Linked DNA regions of Candidatus Chlorohelix allophototropha. The protein of the gene in region 1 interacts with the protein of each later gene in a pairwise test. Links are inferred from orthologs where the notes say so. Each region holds a gene or a part of one and is shown on either strand. Other genes may lie near its edges. The genes, in order: OZ401_RS11935 and OZ401_RS14585.

The links.
Region 2: the proteins of OZ401_RS11935 (region 1) and OZ401_RS14585 interact in binary tests that used the Escherichia coli proteins (3 or more experiments, as listed by UniProt). The link is inferred for Candidatus Chlorohelix allophototropha from one-to-one orthologs.

Annotation. Positions count from the first base shown.
Region 1 is NZ_CP128399.1:2,723,268-2,730,891, forward strand. The notes cover bases 3,002-5,787. They hold OZ401_RS11935 (pyridoxal phosphate-dependent aminotransferase), read right to left. Parts: upstream 5,087-5,787; coding sequence 3,917-5,086; downstream 3,002-3,916. Other genes in these bases: OZ401_RS11930 (glycosyltransferase family 2 protein), read right to left, coding at 3,002-3,763; OZ401_RS11940 (ABC transporter substrate-binding protein), read right to left, coding at 5,185-5,787. In the rest of the region: prmA (50S ribosomal protein L11 methyltransferase), read right to left, coding at 1-375; OZ401_RS11920 (alpha/beta hydrolase), read right to left, coding at 372-1,139; OZ401_RS11925 (undecaprenyl-phosphate glucose phosphotransferase), read right to left, coding at 1,152-2,711; more of OZ401_RS11930, read right to left, coding at 2,729-3,001; more of OZ401_RS11940, read right to left, coding at 5,788-6,450; OZ401_RS11945 (ABC transporter ATP-binding protein), read right to left, coding at 6,521-7,330; OZ401_RS11950 (ABC transporter permease), read right to left, coding at 7,349-7,624. UniProt on the Escherichia coli protein: Shows aminotransferase activity with methionine and histidine as substrates, and to a lesser extent also with phenylalanine.
Region 2 is NZ_CP128400.1:428,063-436,334, forward strand. What follows is about bases 2,355-5,788. They hold OZ401_RS14585 (DNA polymerase III subunit alpha), read right to left. Parts: upstream 5,441-5,788; coding sequence 2,555-5,440; downstream 2,355-2,554. Other genes in these bases: OZ401_RS14580 (threonine/serine exporter family protein), read left to right, coding at 2,355-2,623; secD (protein translocase subunit SecD), read right to left, coding at 5,552-5,788. Also shown: OZ401_RS14575 (peptidoglycan DD-metalloendopeptidase family protein), read left to right, coding at 1-1,284; more of OZ401_RS14580, read left to right, coding at 1,361-2,354; more of secD, read right to left, coding at 5,789-7,195; OZ401_RS14595 (L,D-transpeptidase), read right to left, coding at 7,334-8,272. UniProt on the Escherichia coli protein: DNA polymerase III is a complex, multichain enzyme responsible for most of the replicative synthesis in bacteria. This DNA polymerase also exhibits 3' to 5' exonuclease activity. The alpha chain is the DNA polymerase catalytic subunit.

The DNA.
Region 1 (7,624 bases):
TACGGTGCGTTTTCCCAACCGATGCACCTGATAGTATTGTTTCCAAGCATTAGCCCAATCTTCCTCGCGCTTCTCGGCTACCTGCAAAGCCTCTATGTGCAACATTCGCCCCAGATACCACAAACCTTCTCTCAGTTTTTGAACCTGCGCTTGTTGTTCTTCGGAATTTTCAGGGCTAAGCGGCAGATAGGTGCGCACCGTCACCAAACCTTCGGGGTCAATCTCCGCACCACCATCGGGACCGGGTTTTATTGGCTCTTCGATAACCACCCCTTGATTGTAACCATAGCGTGTAAAAAGTTCGGTAATGGCTTCCACTGCTTCTGCTTCCGCCACTACCGCTAATTCAAGCCAACTTGAGGCTGTATCGTTCATGCTTTTTGTTTTTGTCCTAACTCGCTTGCAGCACGGTCGTGCAATTTAGCCACAAATTTTTCAATTTCGTCCAGCACTTCCGTTTTTTCGCCATCCCGCAGCATTTCATGACCGCTACGGTAAAACCATTTCAAGGTTTTTTCTGTGCTACCAAGATTATCGTATAACCATTGCTGAATTTTGGGGTCGATGGTGCGGTCTTTCTGGGTAGCAATCACCAGCGTGGGGATTTTAATTTGCGCCATCAAATTGGGCTTGCGCATCCGTTGCTGGTAGCGATAAAGTTGTAACGCCGCGTGGGTAGGAATCCATTTATAGTTCTGATTGGTCTTTAGCATGTCCGGGTCACAGTAATCGGCGGGATTGAATTGGAAAACTATCTTTTTCTGGAAACGCGCCAGCAATGGCAGCAGATTCGTACGCGGGTCAGAATATTTTAATGCAGCAACGATAGTCACCAAACCAGCCAATTGCTCTTGATAGGCAAGTGTTAGGTCAAGCAAAACAACGCCGCCCATCGAAAGCCCTATAATTACAACCTTATCCGCCACCTGTAACAGCTCTTTCAAGGCTTTTTCCGCATCGGCGTACCAATCTTGCCAACTAACCTCTTGCAAGTCTTCAGGCTTGGACATATGACCCCGCAGCACCGGCATTCGGTAAGGAATACCCAGTTTCTCTAAGCGGTCAACAACCGGGTCGATGCAATTTATATGTGAGCTTAAACCGTGCAGTAGCAAGCAGCCAAGCGACGCTTTTTGCATAATCTATTTCTCCTAATACGCATTTTTATCCGTAAAAATCACTATCAAAGTTTTTAGCATTATCTTAATGTCGAATAGAATTGACCAGTTTTCTACATAGTACAAGTCGTAGCGAATACGCTCTTCAATAGAGGTATCCCCACGCAAACCGTTTACCTGCGCCCACCCTGTTATACCCGCCTTTTCTTTGTGGCGACGGCTATAACGAGGGTAGGTTTGGCTAAATTCTTCTACCTTGAAAACCTGCTCCGGTCGTGGTCCTACGATACTCATATCACCGATTAGCACATTTATAAACTGAGGCATTTCATCTAGGCTAAAACGGCGCATAAATGTGCCTATTTTGGTACGGCGTGGGTCATTCTTGACAGTCCAGCCCGGTCCGGTTTTTTCGGAACTAGCACGCATCGAGCGAAACTTCAACACAGTAAAAGGCTTGCCATCCAACCCTACGCGCTCTTGCGTGTATAAAACCGGTCCTTTAGGGTCGGTAACTTTTATTAGTAATGCCTGCAAAAGCAGCAAGGGTGAGGAAAAAATCAGTATCAAAGCGCTGATAGCAACATCCATTGCACGCTTAATGAAACGATTTACGCCACGCAAGGAAGAATCTTTTACGCTCAAAAGCGGGAGACCGGTAAGCTCACCGATAGCGCCATCGTCAGTTGTAATCAATTGGAACGCATCGGGATATATCCAAATGTTTACCGGCAAATCTTCGCATTTATCTACAAAGCCTAAGAGGCTATCCTGTGAAGCTCCACTTATAGCAATGATAACCTCGTCAACATGGTAACGAGGCACAACCTCACGCAAATCGTTTAGCTTACCAACTATCTGCAAGTTTTTGCTAATATTTTCTAACAGGTCATCCGATAGCACACCAACAACCCGATAGCCCAAACCGGGAGATTCGGCTACCTTACGAGCAATCCGCTCGGCTACCTCACCGCTTCCAACCAGCAATAATCTTATTTGAGTTACACCTTTACGGCGTAGGAAACCAAGAACTGCGCCAAAAATAAAACGCGCTAGAGTAGTAAATACTATTATAAAAACCAGCGAGTAAAGCAAAATCTGGCGCGAGTATTGAAAACTACCGCCCAAAATCACTGAATTTAAAGCAATAGCCAGAATTATCCCAAGGGTAACGGCAGCGCAAATGCGGTAGAACTCATCTATACGGCTGTATCCTCGTTTGAGACGGTATAGCCGTCGGTAGTAGAAGCCAATCAAAACAGTGGCTACACTTACCGGCAAAATAACTGCATAATTTGTAGGAGAATAAGTGATTAGCGGGCCACCAAAAGGTACTTTGGCACGAAGCCCGTAGGCTGCCACAAAACCTAACGTAATCATCGCTATATCAAGTATGACCAAAGTAATAAAACCGAAGATTTGGGCGAAGTCTCCAGCGAGCTTATGATATTTGGTAAGAGTAACCAAATCAGTGTCCCCCGAAGAAGCATCGGCAGCAGCAGATAAACCTGTGAGCAGTGTATTTGCCGGGAGGACAGGTGGTGCCTCTAAACCGGCAGAAGGAATATTTTTGGTTGATTTTTGACTACTCAAGATTTGCCACTGATATATCAGGATACGCGACGTTGTTTTTTAGGGCGAAAATAATTAATTGCCAAGGTAAGCCCGGCTTTGCCCCAAATGCCGCCATATATAAGCCAGTTAAGTAAAAAGAAGGTTTGATTGGCGTAATGCTTACGGTAAAAAACATCCATTGCATGGTAGAAATTAATGATTGCCCCGGCAGGACGCTGTTTACTACTTTCACCCTTCAGGTGCAGCACAGTAGCAGCGGGGTTGTAGAAGATTTTCCAGCCTTTTTTCTTTATCCGCAAAGCCCAATCCAAATCTTCACCGTACATAAAAAACTTCTCGTCAAGGTAGCCGACCTGTGCCAACGCTTCAGCTCTCACCAGCATAAATGCGCCACATACGCTATCCACTTCATATAACTTATCAGGGTCTAAGTAGGTTAGGTTGTAACGTGCAAACAGGCGGTTTTTAGGAAATAGCTTGCTTAATCCGGTCATACGCCAGAAAGAAATTTCAGGAGTGGGAAAACTGCGGCGGCAAGCCAAATCTAGTTTTCCATTAGCGCGCACCAGTTTCGGACCAACTGCGCCAGCCAGCGGGTTAGACTGCATAAAATCGTACATGATTTGCAGCGCATCGGGTGGCAATACGGTATCAGGATTTAACAACAAAACGTAATGTGCTTGGGGACAACAGCCTGAACCGGGATTATAACTGTCAAGGGTTGCACCAGCGAACAACGGGCAAACCTGTCGCAAAGCTAGGTTGTTCCCGAAGGCGAAACCACCGTTTTCTTGGCTGGCAATTAAATGCAGGTTAGGATATTTATTCTCGAACTCGCGCCTGACCATCTCTGCGCTATCGTCTTGTGAGCCGTTATCCACTACATAAACCCGGTAATCGAAGTTGCAATGGCTGGCGAAAATAGAGTTAAGACAATCGCGCAAGAGCACAGGGGTTTTATAATTAACAATAATAATATCGAGGTCGGTTACAAACTTTCCCGTTTCATTTTTAGGAGCGAGGTCGGTCGCAGCTACCCTCTGCGTGGCGCTTAGTTCTGATTCAGGCAATTTTCACCCTTTGTACCAGATTTACATTAATGCAGCCTAAATTATCTTGACGATGGGATTATAGCAAAATCCGGGGTGGTTGGAAATAGCTGCATAAAGCCTGATTGGGGAGGCGTAATTAACCATAACTCCCCAGACAGGCAGACGCAATTTTTAACGGGGCTGCAACTTACTCAATAATTCGGCGGCAAGATCGAGCGTTTCAGGCTTCTTACAGAAAGTAAAGCGTACTTTGCTTTTACCAAATTCCGGGTGACGGTAGAAGCTGCTGCCCGGTACTGACCCCACCCCAATCTCGTCCACCAAATAGCGCGCAAAAGTCATATCATCGGGAAAACCGAAGCGGCTTATGTCGGTCATAATGTAGTATGCCCCGTTGGGCTTATAAACCTCGAAACCAGCTTTTTCCAGAATACCAACCATTTTGTTGCGCTTTTCCAGATACATATTTTGCAAATCATGATAATAACTGTCTGGGAAAGCCAGCGCAGTAGCAGCGCCCTCCTGCAAAGGAGCAGCCGCACCTACTGTAAGAAAGTCGTGAACCTTGCGAATGGCAGATGAGATATGTGGCGGCGCGATTAACCAGCCAATACGCCATCCGGTTGCGCTATAGGTTTTGGAAAGCCCGCTGATAGTAATCGTATGGTCGTACATACCGGGTAGGGTAGCAAGGCTGACATGCTCGCCTTCGTACACCATATGCTCGTAAATTTCATCGGTAATCGCCACCACGTTCCATTTCTGGCACAACGCACCGATAAATTCCAATTCGGCACGGTTGAACACTTTCCCGGTTGGGTTGTTGGGTGTATTAATAATAATAGCGCGAGTTTTATTGTTAAAGGCAGCCGTCAGTTCATCCTCATCGAAATGCCAATCCGGTTCATGCAAGGTAACGAAACGCGGTTGTGCGCCGGAGAGAATCGCATCCGGACCATAGTTCTCATAGAAAGGCTCGAATACAATAACCTCATCGCCGGGGTCAACTACTGCCAGCATGGCTGCCATCATCGCTTCGGTTGCGCCACATGCCACCGTTATTTCGCGTTCTGGGTCGGGATGAAAACCGCTAAACTTTGCTACTTTTGCCGCAATCGCATGGCGCAGCGATTTAGAACCCCATGTGATGGCATACTGGTTTATATCGGCGTGAATAGCGCGACTGGCAGCCTCTTTCATCGCGGAGGGCGCGGGGAAATCCGGGAAGCCCTGTGCCAAATTAACGCCGGGCTTATCGCCCCTTGCCAGAAAAATACGAGTCATCTCCCGAATAACCGACTCAGAAAACATCCCGGCTTTCTGCGAGATACGTACAGCCATAATTTCTCCAGTTCCAGAATAACAGTTGATGGTAAAAAGATAGGCATCAGGTTAAAGGGTTAAGCAAAACCCACACCTGATGCCTGATAATTCTAAACCTATTTGTTAGGCGTAATCTTGTCGTATTTGACCGAAGCTTTGCTCAGAATAGCATCGGGCAATTTGACACCCATCAACTGAGCGCCCTCAAGATTTACTACCAAACCGAAATCCTTTTCCTTTTCAATATCTACTTTGCTGGCAGCTTCGCCGTTTAGAATGCGTGAAGCCAGTTTAGCGGAAGAAACGCCGTTGTTATAGTAGTCAATGCCATAAGCCAGCGCAACCCCACGCGGACCTGAGGAGGGATCATTGGAAATAACGGGCTTCTTCTTGGCAATTGCCACCTGCACCAATGCTTCCAATTGATCTACCACCGATACGTCGGTAGTGCTGAAGAATACATCCACCTTATCGGCAATTGATTGGGCGGCTTGTTGCACTTCCTCACGCTTGCTGATAGGCGCTTCAACAATGGTCAAACCAAGACCCGGTGCTTCTTGCTTGGCAATATCGGTATTAACCGCGCTATTCTGCTCGCTAGTAGTCCAGACCAGACCAATATTCTTGGCATTTGGCGCTACTACCTTTGCATATTCAAGCGCTTCCTTAATCGGAGCAAGCGCCTGCACGCCTGTCACATTGCCATGGTCGGTAGGGGTTTTTACCACATCCTTCAATGCCACGTAAGGGTTAGTAGTAGCATTGAAAACAATCGGAGTGTTAGGGTTGGTATTGTACATATTAACCAACGCCTGTGTACCTACCGCCACAATCAGGTCGGGTTTTTCATCGCGGAACTTGTCACCGATGGTTTTCAAGCTGGGGATATCGCCGTTAGCATCACCCAAACTGTAGGTTACGTTCTTACCTTCAATAAAACCGCAAGTAGCCAAGCCCTCTTTAGTACCTTTAATAGCGTTGGAAAGCGCGGGAATGGGCGCTTGCACTGCAATGGCTATTTTGTAAGTCTTGCCATTGGTAGCAGCAGCGGTTGGCGCGGTGCAAGCCACGCTCTTGGCAGCACCACCTGCTCCGGTAGTAGCAGCAACGGCAGTGGTTGCGCTTGCGGTAGTGACTACACTGGCTGTAGTAGCGCCTGCGGTAGTGGCTGCACTCGCTGTTGTCGCACCAGCGGTGGTTGCGCCTGCGGTAGTAGCAGCGCCCGCTGTTGTCGCAGCTGCAGTGGTAGCAGCAGCGGTAGTAGTTGCGGGTACAGATGTAGCGGTATTATCACCGCAAGCCGCTAAAAAAGTGACCAGCGCAAGACTCAACGCCAAGAATAAAGAAACCCGGCGTAGGTTAAAACTAGCGAATTTTCTCAATTTCATCTCCTCCATAAATATCAGACGGGACAACCAACAATAGGTTTGGCATTAAAACCGGATGGGAAGGCTAACTTAACAACAATTCATCATCTACTATAGAGTCATCCAGCTTGCCCTTTCCGCGTAGCTCCGTAAATTTATTAATCAGGTCGGTAACGGTAAGACGGGCGCGCTCTTCACCTCTCAAATCTAAAATTATCTGCCCCTGATGCATCATCAGCGTCCGAGTTCCCATCGAAAGCGCCTGGCTCATATTATGAGTCACCATTAAAGTAGTTAAATGATAGTCACGTACCAGCTTGTTAGTTAACTGAAGCACCTGTTCGGCGGTAGCAGGGTCAAGTGCGGCTATATGCTCATCCAACAACAATACGCGGGGCTTGGTAAGAGTCGCCATCAAAAGGGTAAGCGATTGGCGTTGCCCACCTGAAAGCAAACCGACCTTGCTTTGCAAACGATCTTCTAAGCCCAAACCCAGCAATGCCAAATGTTCCCGAAAAACAGGGCGATCCTTGCGCCGTAGCCCTTGCCCCAACCCCCGCCGTTTGCCTCGCAGCAACGCAATCGCCATGTTCTGTTCTATGGACATTGAGGCGGCAGTGCCACGTAACGGGTCTTGAAATACCCGTCCGACTAACCGAGCGCGGTGATGTTCTGCCCAGCGAGTGACATCGGTATTATCTATATAAATCTTCCCCTCATCTGGTTGGAAAACGCCTGCCACCGAATTTAGCAGGGTGGATTTACCCGCCCCATTGCTACCAATAACGGTCACGAACTCGCCAACCTCCAGAGTCAGATCAATACCGCGAAGGGCTTTGATTTCGTTAACATCACCGGGGTTAAAAGTTTTGTGAATTGAGTTAAGTTCTAACATATTGTCCAATAAATGTTATCAGTGTGCCGTCAACGCTCGCAAGCCCAGATTACGCCGCAAGCTGGGAATAACTAGGGCGATTAAAACCAGCAAAGCCAGCGCAATCTGTATATCACCCGCTTCCAGCTTCACAATCAGGTTTTTGTCGAGTTCCCAATTAAAGATATAGATTGGAAGGTAATACAACAAGCTGCTCAAAAGCGCACCGACAAAAGCTCCCACAAAGATACTGGTAATGGTTATCCAGCGCGGTGTAAATTCATTCAAGGTGAGATAAGCCAGCCAGCTAACGAA
Region 2 (8,272 bases), on another replicon or contig:
ACCGGAAACATGAAGGGTATCGTACTAAATAGCCTCGGTACTACCGATACCGGAACCAAGCGAGTCAAAGTGTACACCGTACAATCGGGCGATACCCTGCGCAATCTCGCCACCCGAAACAATATAAGCCTTGAAACTATCCTGTATGCCAATCAGATAGATGACCCGGATCAGGAAATAAAATCGGGCGACAAACTGGTAATTCCGCCTGTTACCGGTATGTGGCACGTAGTAACTCGTAGCTCTTTTGAGGTGGACACTATTGCCTCTATAGCGGCGCGGTATAATGTTGATCCCAAAGTAATTATAGATTACGCCCCTAATCAGCTAGCCGGAGTGGACATTAAACAACCCCTCAAACCCGGTAATGATGTTATGGTTCCCGGTGGGGTCAAACCCTTACGCGACACCCTATTACTTTACAAGGTGCGTGCTGGCGAAACAATGCAATCTATCGCCGATAAATTTGGCATTTCCCGCGAGACCATTGCTATTTTTAACGGTCCCGACGAAGCGCCATTGCAAGAGGTTACACCCGGTCTAGAGATTACCATCTTACCAGTTAGCGGGATACGGGTAAGAGTATTGCAGAACGATAATGTAACAAAAATAGCGCAACGTTTCTCTGTACCGGTGGAAAACATTGTAGGGTTGTCCCTCAATAACCTGCAAAGTAAGGATACACCGCTTACCGTAGGCGATTATCTGATAGTGCCTAACGGCATAGTTCCGGCAGCGGCTGTCGCTGCCCCACGCTCAACCACCAGTGGTGGTGCGAAAGCAAGCGAGTCGAGCCGTTATGTGTACATACCGCCTGCGCCTAGTAGCTCTTCCTCTAGCGCCAGTCGCAACCCCTTTGGAGCGCTTTCTGCTCCACCACCGGGTGCGCCGGTAGGTACTACCGGGAGTATGATGTGGCCCATGCGTGGGCTTATTACCACCTATTACGGGCAACGCATCTGGTACGGTATCCATCAGGGATTAGACATTTCAACGACGGTTAATACCCCGATTGTAGCAGCAGACGGTGGGGTGGTGCTATCCGCCGGTTGGTCGAACGATGGTTATGGCATAATGGTGCTGATAGCGCATAGCAACGGTCTGTACACGTTATATGGGCACTTCAACTCAATTTCGGTTCGAGCAGGGCAACAGGTTGTAAAAGGACAGCGTTTAGGGCTGGAGGGTAGTACCGGTAATTCGACCGGACCGCACTTGCACTTTGAGGTACGCTGGGGAAGCATTTACGGTCAAACTTACGATCCGTTACGCTTCCTACGATAGACAAAACTCGGAATAGAAATAACATAAAGCTGTAACCCCCTTTCTACATTTTAGGAAGGGGGTTATATTTTGAATAATGGACGAATCAGATTTAAAAAAAGGGCTGTTAACGGCGACCCTTGCCGGTGAAATTATGTTGAGCAACGGAGCGGAAACCTCGCGAGTGGAGGAAACCGTATCTATTTTGTTGCGCTCTTTTGGCATACCCTACAGCAATTGCCTCGTAACGCCCACCGGCATGTATATCTCAGTAGATGTGGACGAGGTTACGACACCCTTTACCCTAGTCCGGCGAGTTCACAAACGTATTTTTAATTTCAGCAAAATTGCGGCAGTTAACGACCTGTCAAGACGTGCGGTGCAAGGCTCTCTGACGGTGGGAGAAATCTTTACAGCGTTGGAGAAGGTAAACACGCAGGACAAATTATACCCCTTCTGGCTATGGCTACTCTCTGGCGCAGGCGCGGCTTCCGGCGGCACTTTACTTCTAGGCGGCGGGGCGTTAGATGCCGCAGTGGCTTTCGCCGGTACACTGTTGGTAATGTTTCTCACCAAACTACTAGAACGCAGTCAATACCCTGACATCTTTATAGAATTATTCGGCGCAGCGCTGGCAACTGCTTTCGCGCTGGCAATTGCTGCAAGTGGGCTTCCAGTCGGTACAACTCTAGTAATTGCGGGTTGTATTTTGAGATTAGTTCCCGGTGCAGCTTTGCTGGCAAGTGTGCAGGATGGCATTGCAGGAGACCTTTTGAGCAGCGTGGCGCGAGGATTGGAGGCATTTCTCAAAGGGGCAGCAGTTGCCAGTGGAGTGGGTGCGGCGTTGAGCGCAGCCACAGCATTGGGCTTTTCACGCCCGGTTAATTTGAAACCGGACGAGGCGTGGCAAATCCCTATTCAGGTAGTCGCAGCTTTCCTAGCCTCAATCTTCTTCGGGATTTCAATTGACTTGCCACACCGAAACATTGCATTAGCGGGTATAGCAGGGGCGTTATGTTGGTTGACACATTTGAGCTTGCAAAAGCTAGGTGTGACTGAACTCATCTCAGCATTTATTGCCGCTGCATTGGTTGGTACGCTCAGTTGGGGATTTGCTCGCGGACAACACTCCCCCGTTACACTCTATATTCTACCGGGGGTATTACCACTCTTGCCCGGTCTGACCATTTTTGATGGAATGTCTGCCCTGACTCAGAACGACACCCTACAAGGTCTGTTTTTGTTGTTCAAAGCGATTTTTATAGGCGGAGCAATAGGAGTTGGGGTAGCTCTAAGCAACTCCATTGCTCCCGCCATCTGGCGCAAGCCCACTTTCGTTAAGCGTAAGAGCAAAACCTAACAACTCGTTTTCGTAAGCTTGAACCGTTTCGTCAGGATATTCCGCTAAGTCAGGTAGCACAATTTCCTGAAATTCCTTTGCCTTTGCCGCTTTTTGTGCCGCCGGAATAGCTGTTTCTAGCTGCGCCCGGTTTCCAAAGGGTAGCGCCCCAACCCGTGCCAATGCCACCAACGCCCGTGAATTAACCGAGCGTCCCGGCACTCGTCTCACAAAATCGACCAACCCGATATAATCGCCACTCTCATTTCGCAATGCAATTATTGCTTCCACGCCAGTAGGACCTAATCCTTTGACTGCTGATAGCCCCAGCCGCAAAGCTCGTTGCCCATCCGACAGGTTTTCAAGGGTGATACGCGCCATACTTCGATTGATATTCGGGGCGAGCAACGGCACATTCAGGCGGCGACATTCGGCAGCCGCTTTTCCCAGTGCCGCCAAATCACCCCCCGCCGCCCCGAGCAAGGCTGCCATATATTCGAGCGGGTAACTGGTTTTCAGATAAGCGGTGATATAAGTCAGATAGCCATAAATGATGGCATGTGCCTGGTTAAACCCGTAAAAGGCAAACGGTGGAAAAAATTGCCAGATTGCTTCTGCTTCCGCTTCGGATAGCTCTTTGGTTTTGCGCGCACCTTCCACAAAGCGAATGTGTTGCGCTTCCAACTCCACCTGATTCTTCTTGCTGATTGCTTTACGCAAAGCATCGGCTTCACCTAGCGAATAACCGGCAACTTCCACCGCAATTCGCAGCATAGTTTCTTGGTAAACCGGCGCACCATAACTCTCCGCCAATAAGGGTTCAAGAAAAGGGTGAGGCGCTTCCAGTTTTTCGCGACCACTACGCACCGCCATTATCTTGCCCAGAAAGGGCATCGGACCGGGGCGGTAAGCCGCAATCAGGAAACCGAGGTCGGCGATACTGCGCGGCTTCATGTTTGCCGCAAAATCGGTCATGCCCCGGTTCTCAAGCTGAAAAACGCCTGTGGTAAAACCCTGCCCGATAGTATCATAGGTTTTTTCATCATCCAACGGCAATTGCCACACATCCAACGCAATATCGCGCTCTTGTCTGATAAAATCAAGGGTGCGAGTAATAGTTGACCAAGCGGTTAAACCCAGCAAATCTATTTTCAGCAGACCGCGCTTCTCGACCCCTTGCATATCCCATTGGGTCATAACGGTAGGAGTAAACCAGCCCGTACTTTCGGTATTCGGTTGCGAGGTATCACGCTGTTGCTGCGCCAAGCCTTCGGTGCGAATGAGCGGCACATATTCTTGAGTAGGGCGCGGGGTAATCACTACACCTGCCGCGTGTGTGCCGTTATTGCGCCCTGTACCTTCGAGCAACAAAGCAGCATCTATCAATTCTTTAGCCGCTTTATCGCGCTTGTAAAGTTGCTGCACCTCTTTAACTTCCTCAAGTGTACGCGCAAGAGTATAGGGGCGTTGAAATTCGAGAGGCACTAAGCCGGAAAGACGATTTACCAATCCGCTATCAATATTCAAAGCTTTCCCCGCATCCCGCAACGCCGATTTTGCGCCCTCAAAATTATGCGTAATAATATGCGCTACATTATTTACGCCATATTTTCGCACCACATAATCCAACAGACGAGGACGGTCTTCGTCGGCAATATCCAGATCAATGTCGGGTGGGGATAGGCGTTCAGGATTTAAAAATCGCTCAAAAACGAGGTTGAAATCTAGTGGGTTAAGCGGGGTTATACCCAAAGCAAAACACACCAACGAACCCGCGCTACTACCACGCGGTGCGCACAGGATACCCAATTCGTGCGCACGCTGCACAATATCAGCTACTATCAAAATGTACTGATTAAAGCCTGCTTTTTCGATTACTCCCAGTTCATAATCCAGCCGTGTTTGCATATTCGTGGGTATTTCGCCATAACGCGCTTGCAAATTTGCGGCTGCCACTTGTGCCAGATATTGCCCTACCGCTGAATAAGTTACTCCGGTGTCAGGTTGAAAAGTGGGCGGCAAGACGTAATCAGGGATAATTAGCCCGGATTTTGGCAAGCGCACCTCACAAGAAGCCGCAAGCGTGGCGGCATTGCGCAATGCCTCAGGAACGGCAGCGTAAATTTCTGCCAGTTCTGCCAGTGTTCGCGGGTAGGCTTCGGAGGAAGCAGGGCGACGGCGGTTTGGATCATCAAAGCGCACGTTATCGGCAATCGCCCACAACAGGTCGCGGGTTCTAGCTTGTTCAGGGGATATGTGATGTACATCAGAAGTAGCCACTATCGGCAAGTTATGCTGCTGCGCAAATTCTGCCAACCGCACACGCTCAACATTTGCCGATTGGTGTGAGAGCAATTCTACATAGAAATCTTCGCCACAGGCTTCACGTAAACGGGAAGCACGCTGCGCACCAAGTCCATCAGGGAAATCGCTACCGATTACCGCTATTCCGTCTGCTTTTCCCAGCAACTTGCTTTCTGCCAGTACAGGTTTATTTTGACCGTATAAATCAAAACCTTCAGTACCAGCCCATGTCAATAGTCTGAAGAGGTTTTGTAACCCGCCTTCGTTCTTTGCCAATAATACCAGCTTGTAAAACTGCCCATTTTCATCTGCTACGGTTGCATCCACCCCAAAGATAGGTTTGAGGCTATATTTATCTGCCGCCTCTTGCAACTCGATGAAACCCGCCGCATGATTGTGATCGGTCAAGGCTAATGCCGGACGACCCAATTCTGCGGCACAGCGGGCAAGTTCAGCCACCGAACACACGCCATCGCGATAGCTATAGTGCGAGTGTACTCTCAAATCGGAAAAAGCGGAGAAAGGTTGTTCCATTGTTTTTTACTTCCGAAAAAATCCCCCTTACCCGGTAGGGTGAAGGGGGTATGAATTTACTGATTAATCTATCTAGGCTCTCGCAGCTTTGCGCATGCAACTGCGCCCAAACTATTTGCGGGGTTTGCTCTTGGTTTCTTCTTCTGCAAGCTCTGCTGATGTAGGCAAGGGCAAATCGGCGCTGGGTTTCGCCACGCGGTTAGCCAACCGATTCAAACCGTACCAATAGGTGTTTCGCACCAGCGAGGTATTGCCGGTGAAGATGAACATGGTACGCAAGAAGGTATGTGTTACCACGATTGCGCTGAAAAGGCTGACAAAAATACCAAGCGCAAGGGTGATGGCAAATCCTTTGATTACGCTTGTTCCGGTGAAATCGCCAAACCAGTACAGAATGATACAGGTAATGATACCGGACATATTGGAGTCGCGGATGGAGAGCCAAGCATTGCGGAAGCCGGCTTCGACAGCACGTTCGATGCTACGCCCTTGCCGCAACTCCTCTTTCATACGCGCAAATATAAGGATATTGGCATCTACCGCTATACCAATCGAGAGGATAAAACCAGCGATACCGGCAAGAGTCAACACCACACCGATAAGCTTGAAAATAGCAAAGGTTAGAACTGCGTATACTACCAACGCGAGGTCGGCAATGAGACCGGGAAGGCGGAAGTAGAGCAGCATAAAGAGCGCTACGATACTCAGCCCAACTGCACCCGCAATGTAACTGCGATCAATCGAGTCCTGACCGAGGGTAGCGCCGATCTTGCGGCTTTGCAAAATATCTAGTTCTACCGGTAATGCACCATACTTTAGGTTGAGTACTATGCTATCAACTTCTAGCTTACCTTGGGTAGTACCCCATTGAGTATCATTGGTAATCTGACCGGAGTCGCGAATAGCGGCGCGGATCACGGCGCTGGAAAGAACCCGTCCATCCAATACAATTGCCATATTCTTACCGATGCCCGCGCTGGTAAAGTTATAAAAGGTGTTGGCGGCATCGGCGCGGATACCGAAGTTAACCTGCGCTGCGCCGCTGGTAGAGTTAAAGCCTTTGTCAATCTTAGCTGGATCCAACTCGTTACCCGTAATGATAGTCTGATAAACTTTGGCGTTAGGATCAGGCGTTTCTGTAGCGCTAGGGGTGGGAGTGGTACTAGCAGAAGTAGTGGGTATAGGTGTTCCGGCAGCGTTAGTTGCAGCAGCAGTTGTTGCGGCGGCAGTGGTAGCCGGAGTAGTTATTGTCGGAATGAAGTTAGGCACAATCTGCGGTTTTACATTCCCACAAGTCCCGGGCACTGAAGAATAAAGCGAGCCGGTAGTGCAGTAGGTGGTTTTCACCAATTGCCCTGTCTGCAAATCATCGGAACCCGCATCGATAAATTCAAGTCTGCCGGTGCTGCCGATTACACTCTTTACTTGGTCTTCATCCGTGACACCGGGCAATTCTACGCCAATACGGTTATCACCGACCAAACGTACTACAGGTTCGTTGGTACCGAGACCGCTCACGCGCTTTTCGATAATACCACGCGCCCCGTTCATTTGGTCTTTAGAGACATTTGCCTGTCGAGCTTGCAAGGTGATTTCATAACCACCTTTGAGATCTAGCCCCAGTTTGGTTTCGCGGCTGAGGTTTAATCCAAAGATACTTACGGGCGTTTCTCCACCAAATACCATGTAGGCGGATGCCAGTAGTAATATTAAAATCCCTAAGAGCGACAGTATATTATTTCTTCGCCGGTGCAATTTACAGACTCCTGCTTGAATAGAAATTCCCCATTTAGGTTTAGCCTAACGATTATATGGGATGAAAAGCTTAGAGTCAATTAAAAACCCCTTGCCTTTAAAGTAGCAAGGGGTAATAGCCTATAAGCCGTATTAGTTTTAGAAATGAATGTTCACGTGTGAGCCGATACTAAGGAAGTTCCAAGCGAAAAAGCTGTCGTCCAGACCCATATTAACGCAGCCATGGCTTGCCTGATAACCAAAAGAGGAACGCCACCAAGCGTAGTGTAACGCATGCCCTTCGCTGGTGAAATACTGAGTGTACAGCACATTGTACAGATCGTAATAATCCTCACTGCCAATGTCGCCGCCCTTCATATGTTCGTTCGGAACACGACGGAAGATAGCGAAAGTACCTACTGGGGTTTCGTGTCCGGGCTTACCAGATATAATTAATATGGTTTTGACCGGAGTATCGCCTTCCATAAAGGTAGCATTAAAAGTGGTCAGATTTACATCCACCCAATGTTCCCAGATGGAAGTATCTTTGGTTACCGACATTACGCTCGGATCAAGCCCACTTGCTTTGGTACTTACATTGCGGGCTGCCGCCGCCAACGGACCGAGTTCTGCCAGTTTCACCCCAAAGCTAGGATGGAATAGGAAACGTGCCCGTTCAAAATCCTGCGCCGCTACCCATGTATCGCCTACCAGCAAAGGATATTCCTCACTGATGGGATAACCGAAAAAGTATAAACCGCCTTGTGCATTCCAGAATTGCTGGAAGCCCCCCCCCAAACTATGTTTGGTAGGTTCAAAGTAAACCCGCGTATCGCTATTTGGGAAAGCGGTGATTGGTTGGTAAGCCGGGTTAGCGCGTTCTTCCGGTGAAGAAGCTGAATATAATTCCGTGCCGAGCAAGCCTAGACTTGTCTCCCATTGTGTCCCGGCTAAATCAGGATGATACTCCATACGCGCTTTTTGAAAATACTGTACCGTGCGCCCATTCTCGGTAATTTCATCGGTTACAGGACAGCCAAACGAGTCGAATTTGCCGTTCATTTGCCAGAACTTCAAGAAACCATAACTGAGGTAGTG